4 regions of the Peribacillus sp. GL_122 genome follow, and region 3 is predicted to be linked to each of the others. Evidence: riboswitches for the same ligand, from Rfam matches in the RefSeq annotation. Region 3 holds a riboswitch; each other region holds the start of a gene.

Region 1 (4,992 bases), 480 kb from region 3:
CCAAAATGGAGTCATGAATAAAACCCCTCCCCTGATAAATTTTTAAACCATGCCAACAAATAAAAGGAGATCCACAGCAGAACTATCTTCATAAAATAAATTATGAATAGATCTGTTGTGAATCTCCTAGTCTCCGTCACATATATTAACTTGTATAATAAAATATACTAGGTAATGAAAACGCTGTCAATATTTTGTAAAAAATTAATCTATTTTTCTGTGATTTTTTTTAATTTCCCCTATTAAACGATATCCCATAATTCAGTTTTGGAAGTGGTGATTGACGACGCTCCAGCATCAAGGGCGTTCATGACTTCATCCGAAGTACGTATGAGGCCGCCTGCAAAAATCGGTGTCTGCAATCGTTCCTTCACTTCTTTTATCATCCATGGCATAGCGCCCGGCAATACTTCGATATAATCCGGCTTGGTTTTCTGCACCAGCTTATAACTTTTCTCAAGCGCATGTGAATCTATTAAAAAGATTCGCTGGATGGCAATGACTCCCTTTTGCTTCGCCTTCAATATAACGTTTGATTTAGTTGAAATCAGCCCATATGGATTATATTCCTGACAAATGAATTCTGTCGCGTACTCATCACTTCTTATGCCATGGATCAAATCGACATGATAAATCATTTTCTTATTATGCTGCTTTGCCATCATACTTACGTTTTTCAATTGTGATATATGCAAATCAAGAAACACACCTATTTCATAGGAACTTTCTAAAAATCTTTCGAAATCCTTCATGCTTGCTGAAGCAGGCAAAATCTTCTGATCCATCATTATCCTCCTCATTCCCAGAAAAACTCAAAACTTCAAGTCATTTAGTATATTTTAAAGAGCTTGATTTATCAAACACATTTTTTTCATGACCAATGTCACCATAACACTATCATACCTGTCACTCCCTTTATAGTTTTCGGCTAAGAATGTATGTAAACTCCATCATAAAGTAATTTTCATTTTCAATGCACCTTCGACGAGTTCATACGATTTAATTGTGCCAACGGGAATTTTTCTCACGATGCTCCAAGCATTAACATTCATTTTGATCGTTCTTTTTTCAAATTCAAAAAATGGAGGTCTGTTAAATATCCTTTGGTTGATGAAATTCCTGTCAATTGGTTCCATTTCCACTAATTCAAATACAATCGTTCTTTTTTCCACATGAACCGGTTTTAATGTAATCCGAAAAGCTACGTTTTTCTTAAACATCATTTTTTTCACTTCCATCGTTCCGGAAAGCACTATATGCTTTGGCGTAATCTCGACTTTAATATCCTGACCATATGATTTCATTCTTAAGATATTCTCTATCATGGCTTCAGTTACCGTTATCGGTATGCCATTTTTGAATGGACTGAATGTACTCATCCTTGCATTCCCCTCCTGCCGCTCATACAGAACGTCGGTTATAGCATATGCCAGGTTCCTTGATGTAGTTAACTTTTCAACCCATATTAATAATCGGTATATTCGAAATCTTCCACCTTCAATACTTGACCTTTATAAAAACTATCTGTATAGTCATAATTAATTTAATAGACAACTCTTATCCAGAGAGGTGGAGGGACTGGCCCTTTGATGCCTCAGCAACAGACTGATCATGTACTGTGCTAATTCCAGAAGTGTAAAAACTTGAAGATAAGAAGAGTATATAGCTTTGCTGCCAACACCTCTTCTTATTTTTAAGAAGAGGTTTTTTATTTTTAAAAGGAAAGAAGGAATGCAACATGTCAATCACATTAACGAAAGCACCATTCAGGGCCGATCACGTCGGAAGTTTATTAAGACCAGAACGTTTACATATTGCCAGAAAGCAATTTAAGGAAGGTACCATTTCAGCAGAGCGGCTTCGTGAAGTTGAAACCGAAGAAATCAATCGGATTGTCGAAAAACAAATTGAAGTTGGATTAGAGGCCGTGACGGATGGTGAGTTCAGACGAACATGGTGGCACTTTGACTTCCTCGAACATTTAAATGGCATCGAGGGATATGTGACTGAAAAAGGTCTCACATTCGATGGTGTGGAAACAGAGAGATATAACGTTCGCAATACCGGGAAGGTTTCATTCAATCCTGAACATCCCTTCATTCGCGATTTCATTGAATTGAACAAAATCGTGAACGGACGCGCCGTTGCCAAGCAAACCATTCCCAGCCCAAATCAATTATTTGCTGTAGGCATTCATAATGAAGACATCTATCCTGATATTGAAGACTATGCTAATGATATCATCAAAGCGTATCAGCATGCTTTGAAGGCTTTTTATGAAGCAGGTGTACGTTATCTTCAATTGGATGATGTATATATTGCCAGACTTTCAGCTCCAGATTTCCAGTTCAAAGATGGAAAATATACGAGGGAACAGTTAATCGATCTTGCACTTCGCGTAATTAATGGCGCATTGGAAGGCAAACCAGAAGACCTTGTCGTCACTACACACCTATGTCGTGGGAACTACCAGTCGACTTGGGCGTTTGAAGGAAGCTATGCCCGTATCGCCCCAACTTTATTGGCAAAAGAAACAGTGGATGGATTTTTCTTGGAATATGATGATCAACGCTCAGGAGATTTCAAACCATTGGAATACATTCCAAATGGCGGAGCACGGGTCGTACTGGGTGTCGTCACTTCAAAAAATGGAGAAATCGAAGACAAGGAAGCTGTTAAGGCACGCATTGAAGAAGCCTCGCACTTCGTTCCTCTCGAACAATTATGCTTAAGTCCGCAATGCGGCTTCGCCTCCACCCATCACGGCAACAAGCTGACCGAAGAACAGCAATGGGAAAAGCTGAAATTCGTCGTTGATGTAGCAAAAGAAGTATGGAAATGATTTTTTAGCGGAGACTTTAATTCTGATTTACAGGATTTGAACAACCTAATCGGCCGCACTTATAAGGGAGCCGATTAGGTTCTTGCAATAATACATTTCCATTCCTTTAATGACTCTTTAGATAACGGTATCAAGTTTTGCTATTTATGAAACTAACGATGAATGATAAAACTATTTGACATATCGATAATTCTCGATATAATGAAATGTATGAAAACAATCGAGATATTTAAAGCATTATCCAATGAATCCAGGTTGCAAATCTTACAATGGCTCAAGGCGCCTGAACTCCACTTCACCCCTCATGAGGGAATAGACATGAAGGAAACCGGCGTTTGCGTAAGTCAGATTACGGAAAAATTAAACATGACCCAGTCCACGGCCTCTCAATACCTCTCGATGCTTCTTAGAGCAGGATTGATTAAAACGGAGCGGATAGGAAAGTTTACGTATTACAAACGAGATGAAGAGGCAATCTCAAAAATTACTGATTTCTTGAAAGAAGAAGTATGAAAATGAACCTGATCCGTACCTTAGAGGGTTGGGTTCATTTTTCTCTCTAACATTTCGATATTTCGCGATATGTTTATTTTTTTATTCATACATATCAACATATTGCGATATGTCTTTATATAAAATTAATAATCATTAATGAGGAGTGAATCTATTTTGCTTAATACATGGAAAATTTACATGTTAGCGATTATCAGTTTTTTAGTAGGAACATCCGAATTCATAATATCCGGAATTTTGGATAAGATTGCGGATTCTCTTGGAGTGACCCTTGCTGCCGCAGGACAGCTCATTACAATTTTCTCCCTTGTCTACGCAATCGGTACACCCATTCTCATGGCTTTAACAGCAAGTTTAGACAGACGAAGATTAATGTTGTATTCCCTTGGACTATTCGTAGTGGCCAATCTGCTTGCCTTTCTATTACCAGGCTTTGGACCGTTTCTATTTGCACGCATAATCATGGCACTTGGTGCAGGATTGGTTGTAGTCACCGCTCTGAATATTGCCGCTAAGCTTGCTCCGCCAGATAAACAAGCAAGTTCTATTGCGACAGTTGTCATGGGGTTTACAGCTTCCCTTATCATTGGCGTACCTCTCGGAAGAATCATGACAGATGCATTCGGGTGGAAATCCGTCTTTGGCGGAATCGCCCTATTCGGCCTGATTGCCATGATCGTTTTATTCTTTACCATTCCTCCTACCAAAGGGGATAAACCAGTACCACTTCTCCAGCAGCTGGCCCTTCTTAAAAAAAGGAAAGTTGCCCTTGGATTATCGATAACCTTCTTCTGGCTTGGCGGATATTCGATAGCTTATACCTATCTATCCCCTTACCTGCTATCCGTATCAGGGATAAGTGACTCTCTACTTAGCACGGCCTTGCTTATATTCGGTATCGCAAGCTTGATTGGATCAAAGTTTGGCGGTTATAGTACGGATCGATGGGGTGTATCATTTACACTAATTGGCGGTATGGCTCTGCATATTATGATGATCATCATGTTATCCATCGTTACGAATTCATTGATGGGCGTTTTGATAATCCTTACCTTATGGTCGTTCGCAGCATGGTCATCAGGGCCGACACAGCAATATCATTTAGCGACCCTTGAACCTGAATCATCAGGAGTCATGCTCGGTCTGAATCAGTCGATGATGCAATTGGCCATGGCGGCAGGTGCTGGAATTGGCGGTGTTGCTGTAGAACAAGTATCCCTTGCTTCCATAACCTGGATCGCTGCAACAGGGGTTGCCATTGCCATGGTCATTGTTCTGGTCCTTTCAAGTTCATCGTCAAGCAGTAAAATAGCACAATCCATAAAACCCTAGACCGTTATATAAACATTCATCATAAGGCTAGATTTTAGCCTTATGATGAATCCTAAAGCTGAAAGCAAAAAAAAAAGAACGGTCACCAGCACGTCCCCTTTTTACTTGCAGTTATCATCATCATCCATTTTCTTCACAAATATATCATCCGTCACCCTATCTTCCAGCTTGTTCCTCAAGGCCAATTCCGCAGCCTTCCCATCACTAGGCGACCCGTCCGAGAAATACATCGGAAACAAGGAGAAAAACATAACATAGAAAGAAAAATAGATGAATTGATACCAGATCACCGAGCTGTCCAGGAT
Region 2 (4,992 bases), 1.3 Mb from region 3:
AAACGAATCCAGCACATATTTTTTCATCAAGAGTAAATAAACCATCTTTTTCTCCTGGCTGCAGGAAATGATGTTCATCCATTAACTGAAATAAGTGAAGCTTATCATATTCTTTAATGAGATTTCCATGTTTATCGATGATGATCATGGTGTTATAGATTCCCTTGCTTGTTTTTTTCGCAATGGAACCGCCTATGATGTGAATCTGGTGTTTCTGTGCCTGTGTTTTAAAAAATTCAATCGTTTTTTCTGCCTCATGATCAGCAATCTCATTTAACCTGGTCAAGTCGTATCCTGTTGTCCAAAGTTCCGGTAAAATGACGATATCGGGTTCTGAGCGTGCCGCTTTTTCCATCCATTGTTCTGCAACCTGAAAATTGATATCCGGTTGCCCGAAGGCTATATCCATTTGAATACAAGCTATTTTCCACTTCATCGTTTAAAACCCCCACATGTAAAAAATACTTTACAAGACTATGATAAACATATATCATTTGTGACTAGAATTTCAAGAAATTTCAGAGAAGGTGTATAAATGGTGCAATTCGAAAAATCCGGCCAGCTTCAGGACCTGCCCAAGCAGTTTTTTGCTTCACTAGTCGCAAAAGTCAATGCGATCACGGAGCAAGGACATGATGTCATTAATTTAGGCCAGGGAAACCCTGATCAGCCGACGCCAGAACATATCGTGAAAAGTTTGCAGTCTGCCGCTGAAAAAACGATAAATCATAAATATTCGCCATTCCGGGGGCATCAATATTTAAAAGATGCTGCCGCCGTCTTTTATGAACGAGAATACGGTGTCAAGCTGGATCCGAATAGTGAAGTGGCGATTCTCTTCGGGGGGAAGGCAGGTCTTGTAGAACTGCCGCAGTGTTTATTGAATCCAGGTGATACGATCCTTGTTCCAGATCCAGGCTATCCGGATTATCTTTCCGGAGTTGTTTTAGCCCAGGCAAAGACCGAACTCATGCCCTTGACAGAAGAAAATGATTTTCTTCCGAAATACGATGACATACATAAAGAAGTACTTGATAAAGCCAAAATGATGTTCTTGAACTATCCGAATAATCCCACAGGTGCTTCTGCAACTGAAAGTTTCTTTGATGAAACCGTCACCTTCGCAAAAGAGCATTCCATTTGTGTGGTCCACGATTTCGCTTATGGTGCGATCGGATTCGACGGAAAAAAACCGATAAGCTTTCTCCAGGCAAAGGGAGCGAAGGATGTAGGAATAGAAATATACACACTATCGAAAACATACAATATGGCAGGGTGGAGAGTCGGCTTCGCAGTAGGGAATAAGAGTGTAATAGAAGCTCTTGAACTATTACAAGACCATCTTTATGTGAGTCTTTTCCCGGCGATACAAGAAGCTGCGGCAAGCGCTTTGCTTGACTCGCAGAGCTGTGTAGAGCAGTTAGTGCAGATGTACGAAGGACGAAGGAATGTTTTCATTAAGGGATTGAGGGCAATCGGCTGGGATGTCAAAGCGCCTGCGGCATCGTTTTTTGCCTGGCTCAAGGTACCTAAAGGTTTTACGTCAGAGAGTTTTGCAGACTATTTATTAACGCATGCCCACGTAGCTGTTGCCGCAGGGAATGGATTCGGTGAATTTGGCGAAGGTTACGTCAGGGTAGGGCTATTGACTTCCGAAGAACGGCTTGAAGAGGCTGTGGAACGAATACGTACATTAAACTTATTTTAACGATGGAATGAGGTATCCGATTTATTCACCGTTAAATAGTTAAAACTTATTGACAAAGTAGGGATTACCTGTCAGAATACAAAATAAATTCTTAATCTTTCGATACTTGAATGCAATTTATATATCAGCGTTTTCTTATTTTGAGCAGGTGGAGGGACTAGCCCTATGAAGCCCAGCAACCGACCGTAATTCCATTGTAAAATGGGGCGGAATTCTTCGCCGGATTTTCTTTAAATCCACAAGGCACGGTGCTAATTCTTGCAGCCAATGGCTGGGAGATAAGAAGATGGCTTTTTAAAGCCTCTTCTTTATGAAGGGGCTTTTGCCATTTTGAGAACATTTCAGGTTAATGACATCGAGAGTTTACTAACGTGTTATAGGAGTGATTCAGATGAGCGAGATAGTCGCTACTTATTTAATTCATGACTTCAATGGAAATCATGAGAAAAAAGCAGAGAGCATCGCCTTAGGTTTGACTGTCGGGACATGGACGGACCTGCCACATTTGGTCCAGAAACAACTGGAAAAACATAAGGGGCGCGTCGTATCGGTGACACCACTATCTGAAGAAGAGAGGGCAAACAGCTACTTTAATCGTAAAGTATACCGTTCGCTTATTAAAATTGCCTATCCGGCAGGGAATTTCTCCATTGATTTACCTGCAATCCTCACGACGGTCTTCGGCAAACTTTCATTGGACGGAGAAATAAAACTTATCGACCTGGATTTTGTCGGTGATATTCAAAAAGCTTTTCCCGGGCCGCAATTTGGTATTGGAGGCATAAGGGAAAAGATTGGCGTATTTAACCGGCCCCTGGTGATGAGCATCTTTAAAGGTGTATTAGGAAGGGACCTGACATTCCATAATGAGCAACTGAGGCAACAAGCATTAGGGGGTGTCGACCTAGTTAAAGATGATGAGATCCTCTTCGACCAGGAACTGACTCCATTTTTCGATAGAATAAAAACGGGAAAAAGAATATTGAATGAAGTCCATGAAACCACTGGCCACCGAACTTTATATGCTGTCAATCTATCAGGGAAAACATTTGAATTACTGGATAAGGCAGAGCAGGCGGCTGAAGCAGGGGCAGATGCTTTATTGTTCAACGTTCATACATATGGTTTGGATGTATTGCAGGCCTTGAGTGAACATGATCGTATCAAGCTGCCGATCATGGCGCATCCCGCATATAGCGGGGCATTGGCATCTTCATCATTTTATGGGATCGGCTATCCGTTATTGCTTGGTAAATTAGTAAGGTTATCAGGTGCGGATTTATCCTTGTTCCCATCCCCTTATGGAAATGTCGCACTAGAAAAAAAGGAGACCTTGGCGATTGCTGAAGCTCTGACAAAAGATGAATTTTCATGGAAAAAAGCCTTCCCTGTTCCTTCTGCAGGCATTCATCCAGGCATGGTTCCGGACTTAATCAAGGATTTTGGGCTCGATAGCGTGATTAATGCAGGGGGCGGAATTCACGGGCACCCTGACGGAGCAGAGGGCGGGGCCAAGGCTTTCCGTTCTGCTGTGGAAGCCGTTCTAGCAGGAAAGGACCTATCAGAAGCGGCGGCTGAGGAAGAAACACTAAAAAAAGCTCTTGTGTTATGGGGAGGCTTATAAGAAATAATGAAACCGATCATCTTTTGTGATTTTGACGGAACGATCACCAACACGGACAATATCATTTCCATCATGAAAAAATTTGCGCCTCCGGAATGGGAAGCGTTGAAAGACGGTGTCCTTCAGCAAAAAATCAGTATATCTTCAGGAGTTGGGGATATGTTTTCACTGCTTGATAGTGGCATGAAGGATGACATCATCCAATATGTAAGAAAAACGGCCGGCATTCGTCCAGGGTTTTATGAATTCGTTGAGTATACGAAACAAGCCAACATCCCTTTATATATAGTAAGCGGGGGCATGGATTTTTTCATTGCACCGCTTTTAAATGATATCTTGCCAACAGAGTCCGTTTATTGCAACCATGCATTTTTTGATAAGGAAAAGATTTATATAGAGTGGCCACATGCTTGTGATGATCAATGTAATAATGATTGCGGTTGCTGCAAGCCATCCATTATGAGGGAAATAGCGGGTGCGGAAGATTTTAAATTCGTTATTGGAGATTCAGTAACGGATTTTGAAGCGGCTAAACAGGCCGATTTTGTCATAGCCCGTGACATACTGCTTGAAAAATGCGATAGGGAAGGAATTCCACATCAAGGATTTGAAACATTTTTTGATGTAATTGACATTTTAAAGCGGCAGGAGGCGGTTAAAGCGTGAACAATCATTCTAAAGAATGGCGGGAGTTGGCAGATATTAAAGCTGAACTGGCCGAAAGGGATTGGTTTATGGGAACAAGCGGGAACTTGTCCATCCGCGAGCCCAAAAGCCCTTTCTTTTATATTACGGCAAGCGGTAAGGATAAAAGGAAGCAAACGGATTCGGACTTTTTACTGGTGGATTTAAAAGGAAAACCAGTTGAAGAAACGAACCTAAGACCATCGGCCGAAACTTTACTTCATACAGTCATTTACCGGAAAACAAATGCGAACTGTGTACTCCATGTCCATACAGTTGAAAATAATGTGATATCAGAATTGTACGGAGATGAAGGCCAGGTTTCATTTTGTAATCATGAAATCATTAAAGCGACCGGTCGGTGGGAGGAAGATTCGGAGCTTCGGATTCCAATCATATATAATCACGCTGACATTCCGCTGTTATCCGATAAGTTCAAGCCACATGTCGAAGAAGACTCTGGCGCCGTGCTGATCCGCAATCATGGCATTACGGTTTGGGGTAAAAGCGGACTCGAAGCAAAAAGAATACTTGAAGCTTGCGAATTTTTATTTCAATACCAACTGTTGCTTAATCAACAAAAGGCGTTTGCAGGTTCTTTAAGATAAACACTCATAGAGGAGGTATGAATGATGGCGACGATCAAATTCCATGAAACAAACGAGGTTATTGAAAACGGTGAACAGGTAAAAGGGTTTTTAGAAACACAAGGGGTTATTTATGAGCAATGGGACATTTCTAAATTACCGGCCCATCTTGTGGAAAAATACGATCTAACAGATGCTGACAAGGAGGAAATCCTTGTAACATTCCAATCAGAGATAGCGGAAATTTCTGAAAGAAGAGGCTATAAAGCGCATGATATCATCACATTATCAGATGCAAATCCGAACTTGGATCAAATGCTTGAAAACTTTAAGCAGGAACACCACCATGAAGATGATGAAGTGCGTTTCATAGCGGGAGGTACGAGTAT
Region 3 (4,992 bases):
AAAGCAGATTTCATCACCATTTACCCATATGACAAAGAACACCTGCAGCCGTTGAGTGAAGCCTATTCGCACCTGCTTTATGCAGCACGCGGAAATGATGTATGTGATGTATACATCGATGGCAAAATGGTCGTGAAAGAAAGGCGCTGCTTAACGATCGATGAAGAAAAAGTAATCGCCGAAACGAATCGTCTGCAAGGTACCCTATCACGATAACACTGATGGGAAAACAAACGTATGCACAGAAAAAGGAGCTGCCATTTGCAGCTCCTTTTTTTATGGACTCAATGATGCAGATGGGCTGTGGGAGTGATGTAGGACGGAATGATCTTTCTTGAGGCCATTATTATTCGGTTTTAGTAAGGAATAGTTCGCATCGAATGGCAGTCAAAAAGGAATTACCGCTAGTATTGTGGAATAAATTGTTCTTAACACTTAGAAATCCGTCGTGAGTCCAGTTTCTTGGAAATATGGAAACAAAGTAAGCCAGTTAAAAATATTAATAAGAAAATAGGTATGGCAAAAACGGTTAAAAACGAAAAAAAGAAAAAAATGCTGCTGACCGCAAATATTAACCAACTGGTAATCAGCAAGCAACTGGATAAAAAATCTTTGACAGCATGGATCATAGAATCACCACCGTATGAAAATCGACGTATTAATTATACGCTATTTTCCTAATTTGTTATTTAGAGAGAAAAGGAGGACAAGATGAATGGAAAGTGAATCTTCGTTGTTAAAAGAGCATTTGTATGAGCTGGAGGAGAAATTGTTAAAAACTGAAGTCCGTACATCACCAGAAGAGCTTTCATTATTATTGAAAGATGATTTCCTTGAGTTCGGCAGTTCGGGTAACATATGGTCTAAAAGCGATTTTTTGGGGCAAGAGGGAGCCGGAGCGGTGAAAATGACACTAAGTCAATTTGATATGCATCCATTGTCTGAGGATACCGTGTTAACTACGTACCGGATTTTTGATGAAGATAAAGAGGAACATACCTTAAGGAGTTCAATCTGGAAATGTACGAATGGAAGGTGGCAAATGTTTTTTCATCAAGGCACAAAAACGAAAGGGCCCAGTTAAGCCTATTATTTATGAAAAAAATATCATAAAAATGCGTAAGTAAAATGAGGTTTGCTTGCTTAAAAACTATTTTACTAAAATGATAGAGGTGAATGAAGTTGATCTTTCGTACCATTGATACGGACAAAGATAAAGATATTATCATTAAATTCAGGAAAGATTCCTATGTTGTAAGTTTTGGATCTGAAGATGGTTTTGGAGATGAAAATACATATCTGCAACGAATGAAAGAACGGGTCCGCAAATTTCCGGATGGACAGGTGATCATTGAAAAGGACCAAGAACCGATTGGACAAATGGAACTTCAAATTCGTGAGTATGAAGGAACGGAGATTGGCTATGTGAATCTTTTTTATCTTATTCCCGATTACCGCAGTAAAGGCCTTGGCAAGGAATTGGTTCACTACGCAGAAAACTTTTTCAGGCAATTTAATGTATCCGAATATCATTTAAGGGTTTCTCCGGAAAATGGAAGGGCGATTCGTTTATATACGAAATCAGGCATGATGAAGATAAGGGAAGAAAATGAAAAATACCCTGTATGGAGAATGAGTAAAACATTATAAAAACGAAATAAAATTATATTAATATAATTTAAAAACCATCAATTCACTATACTATGAAAATGTTTAGAACGAAAAAAATATGGTTGACTTTAGAGAAATTAGAATATATAGTGAAGGACATAATTAAATATAACGTTAATTCTTATCAAGAGATGTGGAGGGACTTGGCCCTATGATACCTCGGCAGCGGGTTTTTACTTTTGTAAAAATACTGTGCTAATTCCAACGGACGAAAGTTTGAAAGATAAGAAGGAGCTTTTCTTAGATAATTAATTTAAGAGTTTACTCTTTTTTATGTCTAAAAGAGGCCTCTTCTGTCTGATGACGGAAGAGGCCTCTTTTGTTTATTCAAAATGTATATGGTTATTTGGATTATTGGTGCATTTACTCATAAATTCCAAAAATTCAACCCTAACATTATGAAACTTTGCAAAGCTCTTCTCTGGATAATGAATTCGTACAAATAAACAGCATGGGGGGAGATTGGATGATTGAGTTTCAAAATGTCAAAAAGGTTTATCAAACAAAGAAACAGACTGTCGAGGCTTTGAAGGGCATTAATTTGACAGTTGAAAAGGGGGATATATTCGGTGTAGTCGGTTATAGCGGGGCCGGGAAGAGTACGTTGATCAGGTTGGTCAATTTGCTTGAACATCCTTCAGATGGTTCGGTGATTGTTGGGGGCAAGGATTTAACCAAATTGAACGCGAAGGAATTGCGGGCAGAAAAGAAAAAAATCGGGATGATCTTTCAGCATTTCAATTTGCTAAACTCAAAGACTGTTTTTGATAATATCGCCATGCCGCTGATTTTATCGGGAACCCCTGGTAAAGAAATCAAAAAGCGGGTAGGCGAGCTGTTGGAGTTCGTTGGCTTATCAAGCAAAGCAAAGAGTTATCCGGAACAATTATCCGGCGGTCAAAAGCAGCGGATCGGCATTGCGAGAGCATTGGCTACAAATCCATCGATCTTATTGTGTGATGAAGCTACCTCGGCATTGGATCCACAAACAACGAGTGCAGTTCTGCAGCTCTTAAAGAAAATCAATAAAGAATACAATATTACCATTCTGCTAATCACTCATGAGATGTCTGTCATCAGGGAAATTTGCAATAAGGTAGCGGTCATGGAGGGCGGATGCGTCGTTGAACAAGGTTCGGTTTTCGAAGTGTTTGCGAAGCCGCAAACGGATATTGCAAAAAACTTCGTGAGAACGGTCATACATGACGAAATTCCACAAAGTTTCCTAAAAAGCATAGGGTCCCATATCCCGATTATTTGGAAAATTAATTTTATTGGGACTACTTCGGGTACTCCTTTACTTTCAACCATCTCGAAGAAATATGATGTTCATTTAAGTGTCTTATCAGCCAATATTTCTGAAATTCAGGAAACGCCTTTCGGGAATTTGATCATCGAAGTGACCGGGAACAAAAATGAGGTGGACAAGGCTTATCAATATATTAAAGATGAGGGGATTCTCGTCCAGGAGGTGCAGATAAATGGGTAATACGCTTTGGGGAATGGAAATAACAGCAGATCAGCTGTCGACAGCTTTCGGTGACACACTTTATATGGTAGCCATCTCATTGGTATTTTCCGGATTGATTGGGCTTCCGCTCGGTATCCTGCTTGTCATTACAAGAAAGGGTCACATCCTGGAGAATAAATGGGTCTTTAATGTATTGAACCCGATCATCAATATATTGCGGTCGGTTCCTTTCATCATCTTGCTTGTAGCACTTATTCCGTTTACGAGAATGATTGTAGGCAGTGCAATCGGAACGAATGCGGCCATTGTTCCGCTAATCTTTTACGCGGCTCCTTATATCGCCAGGCTTGTGGAGAACTCCCTGTTGGAAGTGGACAAAGGGATCATCGAGGCAGCTCAGGCGATGGGGGCGACGACATGGCAAATCATTTATCGCTTTTTGATTCCCGAGGGACTCAGTTCGTTGATCCTTACATTTACAACAGCGACAATCGGGCTTGTTGGATCTACGGCCATGGCAGGTGCCGTCGGTGCAGGCGGGGTCGGAGATTTAGCTTTGGCTTACGGTTATCAAAGGTTTGATACGATGACGATGATCGTCACAGTGGCGGCGCTCGTGATCATCGTTCAATTATTGCAATCCACCGGGAATTTTGTTTCAAGAAAAATCAGAAGAAGATAAAAATAACAGGAGGTAGGAGAAATGAAGAAAATCTTATTAACGATCATAGTATTGGCATTGGCCATCGTGTCTGCAGCATGCGGGAAAGAAGAAGGTGCATCAGGCGGTTCGGATGATGTGAAAACAGTAAAAGTCGGTGTCAGCAGCGGGGATACAAGAACATGGGAATACATTGTCGACATAGCGAAAGAGGAAGGGCTTAATATCGAACTGGTCACTTTCAATGATTATATCCAACCGAACCTTGCTTTAAGTGAAGGTGAAATTGATGCTAATTCATTCCAAACGGTCGCTTACTTCGATGAATTCGTTCAAGATCAAAATCTAAAATTAGAGGCCATCGGGTCGACTGTCATTGCGCCTATGGGCCTTTATTCGAAAAAACATAAAAATCTCAAAGATCTTCCGGATGGCGCTACGATTGCCGTTCCGAATGAAGCAACAAACTTTGGTCGTGCACTACTTCTTCTTCAGGAAGCTGGATTGATTACATTGAAAGAGGAATTCAATGGATCGGGATCATTGGAAATCATTAAGGAAAATCCGAAAAACTTGAAAATCCAACCTGTTGCTGCAGGCAATACACCGCGTCTATTGGATGATGCCGATGCTTCAGCCATCAATAATAACTTTGCCGTCGAAGCAGGCCTTACTTTAAAAGATTCTTTATTCCATGAAAGTAAAACGGCGAAACCATATATTAATATCATTGCAGTTAAAAAGGGTAATGCCGATCGTCCTGAACTGCAAAAATTAGTGGAGCTTTATCAATCGAAAAAAGTGGAAGCGTTCATTGAAAAAACGTTTAAAGGAAACACCATTCCTGCATATGTTTCTGTAGATGAATTATTGAATTACCAGGATGCTTGGACAAAACCAGCTAATGAAAAATAATGATTTAGAACAAGTGAAGGAATGCCGGATGGATTCAAGGTGCCTATCCGGTTCCTTAAACCAAAAAGGGGAGATTAGAATATGGCGAGAGAATTAGTGCAGAAGCAGCATCAGCAGATCATTGAAGATCACATCGACCTTCATTCCAAATTATATATCGAAACGAGTCAAGCCATTCATGCCAAACCCGAAATTGGGAATCAAGAATTCTTCGCTTCGGATACATTAACCGGAATACTTCGAAATGAAGGATTTGAAGTGACCCGCAATATAG
Region 4 (4,992 bases), 420 kb from region 3:
CTCCTTCTGTCTCCCATTTCCACATACGAAATCCCCCTTTCACTTTTCACTTGATGTATACGATCCATGATAGTCAAAATAATATATATAAATTATAACCATATTCGTGATTTTCGACAAAAAAGAAATCTAACAAGTTGTACATTGCTATTATAAATAGCCAAGTGTATTTGCATACGGTATATTAAAATAATACATAAAAACATTCACTTCGGAAAGGAAATGATTGAAAATGATTATTTATCCGTATAAAGGCAAAGAACCTGAAATCGCTGAAAGCGCTTATATTGCTGAAAATGCTGTCGTGACAGGTGACGTCAAAATCGGCGACGAAACATCCATTTGGTTCAATTCCGTCATTCGCGGTGATGTATCCCCAACCATCATTGGGAAAAAGGTCAGTATACAGGATAACAGCATCCTGCACCAAAGCCCAAATAATCCATTGATCATCGAGGATGAAGTAACCATTGGCCATCAGGTCATTTTACATAGCTGTAAAATCCGCAAAGGAGCTTTGATTGGCATGGGATCGATCGTACTAGATGAAGCCGAAATCGGCGAAGGGGCCTTCATCGGTGCCGGCAGTCTCGTTCCCCAAGGTAAAGTCATACCACCGAACATGTTGGCATTCGGACGTCCAGCTAAAGTCATTCGCGAAATCAACGAAGAAGATCGCCAGGATATGGAACGCATCGTACGTGAATACGCCGAAAAAGGCCAATACTATAAAACGGCCGAACGAATAAAATGAATTGACTGAAAGTTACGAGTATTGTACTGAAACTCACGAGTAAACTACTCTAACTCACGAGTAAACCGCTCTAACTCACGAGTAAACCGCTCTAATTCACGAGTAATTGCTACAAACTCACGAGTAAACCGCTCTAATTCACGAGTAAACCGCTCTAATTCAGTAAACGGCTCTAATTCACGAGTAAAGCTTCAAACTCACGAGTATACCGCTCAATTTCACGAGTAAAACGCTCTAACTCACGAGTAATTGCTACAAACTCACGAGTAAACTGCTCTAACTCACGAGTAAACCGCTCTAATTCACGAGTAAAACGCTCTAATTCAGTAAACCGCTCTAATTCACGAGTAATTGCTACAAACTCACGAGTAAACCGCTCTAACTCACGAGTAAATGGCTCTAATTCACGAGTAAAGCTTCAAACTCACGAGTAAACCGCTCTAATTCACGAGTAATTGCTACAAACTCACGAGTAAACCGCTCTAACTCACGAGTATACCGCTCTAATTCACGAGTAATTGCTACAAAATCACGAGTATACCGCTCTAATTCACGAGTAAATGGCTCTAATTCACGAGTATACCGCTCTAACTCAGTAAAACGCTCTAATTCACGAGTAAACGTTACAAACTCACGAGTAAACCGCTCTAACTCACTCGTAGTTGACCCAAACAAACTTGTAAACGCCCCTTACTCACGGCGTATTGCACGTAAGTTGAATTTCTTTGGGATTTCTTGAATTATTCCCGAGAAGGCAAAATCAATCCATAAAAAAGGTGCCCCGCTAATTGCGGGACACCTTTTTTATGGATTACGCTTGTGCTTTTAATGTTTCTGCTTTGTCCGTGCGTTCCCATGGAAGATCTACATCTGTACGGCCAAAGTGTCCGTAGGCAGCTGTTTGTTTGTAGATCGGGCGACGAAGGTCAAGCATTTTGATGATACCTGCTGGACGAAGGTCGAAGTTAGCGCGAACTAGGTCAACAAGGACTTCTTCGCTAACTGTACCAGTTCCGAACGTATCAATTGAGATAGATACTGGCTCTGCCACACCAATTGCGTATGCCAATTGAACTTCAGCTTTGTCGGCAAGGCCGGCTGCCACGATGTTTTTCGCAACGTAACGAGCAGCGTATGCAGCAGAACGGTCAACTTTAGTAGCATCCTTACCAGAGAATGCACCGCCGCCGTGACGAGCATATCCGCCGTAAGTATCAACGATGATTTTACGTCCAGTAAGACCAGCATCTCCTTGAGGTCCGCCAATTACGAAACGGCCAGTCGGGTTGATGAAGTACTTAGTATCGGCATCGATCAATTCAGCTGGAACGACTGCTTTGATTACATGTTCTTTTAGATCGGCTTGAATTTGTTCAAGCGTAATTTCTGCATCATGTTGTGTAGAGATAACGATCGTATCAACACGTACAGGAACGTTATTTTCATCATATTCCACAGTTACCTGTGTTTTACCATCAGGGCGTAAGTAAGCAAGAGTTTCATCTTTACGAACTTGTGCTAAGCGGAATGAAAGTTTATGTGCCAATGAAATCGGAAGCGGCATAAGCTCTTCTGTTTCATTACAAGCAAATCCGAACATAAGACCTTGGTCCCCTGCACCGATTGCATCGATTTCTTCCTCTGACATGTTTCCTTCACGAGCTTCCAATGCTTTATCGACACCAGCTGCGATATCGGCAGACTGCTCATCAATGGAACTTAACACGGCACAAGTTTCAGCATCGAAACCGTATTTCGCACGTGTATAGCCAATTCCTTTAATCGTATCACGAACGATACGCGGAATATCCACGTAAGCGGACGTTGTAATTTCACCAGCAACAAGTACAAGACCTGTAGTTACGCTAGTTTCACACGCAACACGTGCATTTGCATCCTTAGCTAGGATAGCATCTAAAATGGAATCTGAAATCTGGTCACAAATTTTGTCCGGATGGCCCTCTGTAACAGATTCAGAAGTAAATAGACGTTTCTTTGACATCATATTTCCTCCTTGGAAGTTAGTATGTTGCAGGCAAAAGCCTGATTTTTACGGAACTCGTTTCCCTCATTAGTTTCAACTATAGACACAGAATTACTTACTAAAAAACACAAAAACCTTCCCTGGCAAATGAGGAAAGGTTTAACATTCTGTCTTCTATCCTTTCACTCTTATCGTTCAAGGGTTTTTACCTTGCTCAGGTTAGCACCATCACCACTATTCCTTGAAGACCTTCGCTTTATTTTCGGCGAGCGATCTTGGAGTCAAGTTCAATATGGCAGGTTGCTGGGTTTCAAAGGGCCTGTCCCTCCACCAACTCGGGATAAGAGAATCCGTACAATTTAAGATATTATCGTATCTGGCTGGAACTTGTCAATGCTTTTCTAAAAAGAACATTTCCACCCAGAATGGCGTTCATTTGAAAAAACATGTTGATACAACGTCCTAGAAGGGTTTACAATGCAAAATACGAATAGAAATGTTGTAAATTGCCATTAATAATAATGTAAAGAGCATCCGAAAAGAAACGACATCCTGACTTTCCCTTTAGACATATATTGCTTACTTACTTCCTATTAAAATAAAATTTTCTTCATGAAAGTTTATGCGATTATCCTGAATCGGTTCCTGCCGGATTAAAATGATTAACGCAACCAACTGAAAATAATCACAAATTAAAAGAAATAGTATAGACTAATTAGATGAATGTGTTATACTAATTGTAATCTAAAAACTTAAACAAAGGAAGGTATCTCATATATGAATTCTGTAGACGTTTCTAATGAGTTACACCAATTATTAACAGGAAACAATGTGCAAACTCAACTTTCAGTTCCTCAATTGGTCGAAAAAGTATTAAGCAGAAATGAAGGCGTTCTAACATCAACCGGTGCGGTAAAAGCTGAAACTGGCAAATATACAGGTCGTTCACCTAAAGATAAATATATCGTTGAAGAAGCATCCGTTAAAGATAAAGTCGATTGGGGTTCAGTGAACCAGCCTATTTCTGAAGATGTGTTCAATAAACTATATAATAAAGTAGTTGACTACCTAAAAGCAAAAGAAGAGATTTTTGTTTTTAAAGGTTTCGCTGGTGCAGACGAATCATCACGTCTTCCTATCCGTGTTGTTAATGAATATGCTTGGCATAACCTTTTCGCCCATACGTTGTTCATCCGTCCAAACGAAGAGGAACTGAGAGGTCACGAAGCTGAATTCACAATCCTTTCTGCACCTAACTTCAAAGCAGACCCGGAAGTTGATGGAACTGCATCCGAAACTTTCATCATCGTTTCATTTGAACGCCGTACCATCCTGATCGGCGGAACGGAATATGCAGGAGAAATGAAAAAATCGATCTTCTCGATCATGAACTACTTACTTCCAGAGGCTGGAATCCTTCCAATGCATTGCTCTGCTAACGTAGGACGTGAAGGGGACGTCGCTTTATTCTTCGGACTGTCCGGTACAGGCAAAACGACTTTGTCTGCAGACACTAGCCGTAAACTGATTGGCGATGACGAGCACGGCTGGTCTTCTAACGGCGTATTCAATATCGAAGGCGGCTGCTATGCTAAAACGATCAACCTTTCACGTGAAAAAGAACCACAAATTTTCGATGCGATCCGTTTCGGTGCCGTACTGGAAAATGTTGTTGTTGATCCGGATACACGTGAAGCGAACTATGATGACAGTTCATTGACTGAAAACACTCGTGCTGCTTACCAAATGCAAGCGATCGATAACATCGTGAACCCAAGTATTGCAGGACACCCAAATACAATCATTTTCTTGACAGCTGATGCTTCAGGCGTTCTGCCTCCAATCAGCAAGCTTTCCAAAGAACAGGCAATGTTCCACTTCCTAAGCGGATACACTAGTAAATTGGCTGGTACTGAAAGAGGCGTAACTTCACCGGAAGCTACATTCTCCACTTGCTTCGGTTCACCATTCTTACCGCTTCCAGCTACACGCTATGCTGAGATGCTTGGTGATAAAATTGACGAGCACAATGCAAAGGTATACCTTGTCAACACTGGATGGACTGGCGGTGCATACGGAACTGGAAGCCGTATGAAACTTGCTTACACTCGTGCAATGGTACAAGCTGCACTTGAAGGTGAATTAGCGAACATCGAAACGATCAAAGATGATATCTTCGGTTTGGATATCCCGCTTCATGTTCCTGGTGTTCCTGATGAAGTGCTTCAACCAATCAAGACTTGGGCAGATCCTG

The links. A riboswitch is a leader RNA that binds a small molecule or an ion and turns the genes downstream of it on or off. The one in region 3 is predicted to bind S-adenosylmethionine.
Region 1: linked by a shared signal. The riboswitch ahead of AC3ISB_RS25215 (5-methyltetrahydropteroyltriglutamate--homocysteine S-methyltransferase) and the one ahead of AC3ISB_RS22785 (methionine ABC transporter ATP-binding protein) in region 3 are both predicted to bind S-adenosylmethionine.
Region 2: linked by a shared signal. The riboswitch ahead of mtnW (2,3-diketo-5-methylthiopentyl-1-phosphate enolase) and the one ahead of AC3ISB_RS22785 (methionine ABC transporter ATP-binding protein) in region 3 are both predicted to bind S-adenosylmethionine.
Region 4: linked by a shared signal. The riboswitch ahead of metK (methionine adenosyltransferase) and the one ahead of AC3ISB_RS22785 (methionine ABC transporter ATP-binding protein) in region 3 are both predicted to bind S-adenosylmethionine.

Annotation. Positions count from the first base shown of each region.
Region 1 covers NZ_CM174415.1:5,183,293-5,188,284, forward strand. The annotation lists gene AC3ISB_RS25200 (MIP/aquaporin family protein) at 1-15, opposite strand, end outside; gene AC3ISB_RS25205 (glycerol-3-phosphate responsive antiterminator) at 243-785, opposite strand; gene AC3ISB_RS25210 (hypothetical protein) at 951-1,379, opposite strand; SAM riboswitch class I at 1,555-1,656, shown strand; gene AC3ISB_RS25215 (5-methyltetrahydropteroyltriglutamate--homocysteine S-methyltransferase) at 1,739-2,842, shown strand; gene AC3ISB_RS25220 (ArsR/SmtB family transcription factor) at 3,053-3,355, shown strand; gene AC3ISB_RS25225 (MFS transporter) at 3,512-4,687, shown strand; gene AC3ISB_RS25230 (hypothetical protein) at 4,789-4,992, opposite strand, start outside.
Region 2 covers NZ_CM174415.1:3,371,019-3,376,010, reverse strand. The annotation lists gene AC3ISB_RS16235 (carbon-nitrogen family hydrolase) at 1-436, opposite strand, end outside; gene AC3ISB_RS16230 (pyridoxal phosphate-dependent aminotransferase) at 536-1,708, shown strand; SAM riboswitch class I at 1,841-1,993, shown strand; gene mtnW (2,3-diketo-5-methylthiopentyl-1-phosphate enolase) at 2,100-3,332, shown strand; gene AC3ISB_RS16220 (2-hydroxy-3-keto-5-methylthiopentenyl-1-phosphate phosphatase) at 3,339-3,998, shown strand; gene AC3ISB_RS16215 (methylthioribulose 1-phosphate dehydratase) at 3,995-4,624, shown strand; gene AC3ISB_RS16210 (cupin domain-containing protein) at 4,649-4,992, shown strand, end outside.
Region 3 covers NZ_CM174415.1:4,702,000-4,706,991, reverse strand. The annotation lists gene AC3ISB_RS22805 (amidohydrolase family protein) at 1-216, shown strand, start outside; gene AC3ISB_RS22800 (hypothetical protein) at 463-681, shown strand; gene AC3ISB_RS22795 (nuclear transport factor 2 family protein) at 716-1,084, shown strand; gene AC3ISB_RS22790 (GNAT family N-acetyltransferase) at 1,183-1,650, shown strand; SAM riboswitch class I at 1,790-1,901, shown strand; gene AC3ISB_RS22785 (methionine ABC transporter ATP-binding protein) at 2,138-3,160, shown strand; gene AC3ISB_RS22780 (methionine ABC transporter permease) at 3,174-3,824, shown strand; gene AC3ISB_RS22775 (MetQ/NlpA family ABC transporter substrate-binding protein) at 3,846-4,718, shown strand; gene AC3ISB_RS22770 (M20 family metallopeptidase) at 4,800-4,992, shown strand, end outside.
Region 4 covers NZ_CM174415.1:5,121,083-5,126,074, forward strand. The annotation lists gene AC3ISB_RS24805 (alpha/beta hydrolase) at 1-25, opposite strand, end outside; gene AC3ISB_RS24810 (gamma carbonic anhydrase) at 236-754, shown strand; gene AC3ISB_RS24815 (hypothetical protein) at 1,154-1,429, opposite strand; gene metK (methionine adenosyltransferase) at 1,566-2,759, opposite strand; SAM riboswitch class I at 2,924-3,085, opposite strand; gene pckA (phosphoenolpyruvate carboxykinase (ATP)) at 3,516-4,992, shown strand, end outside.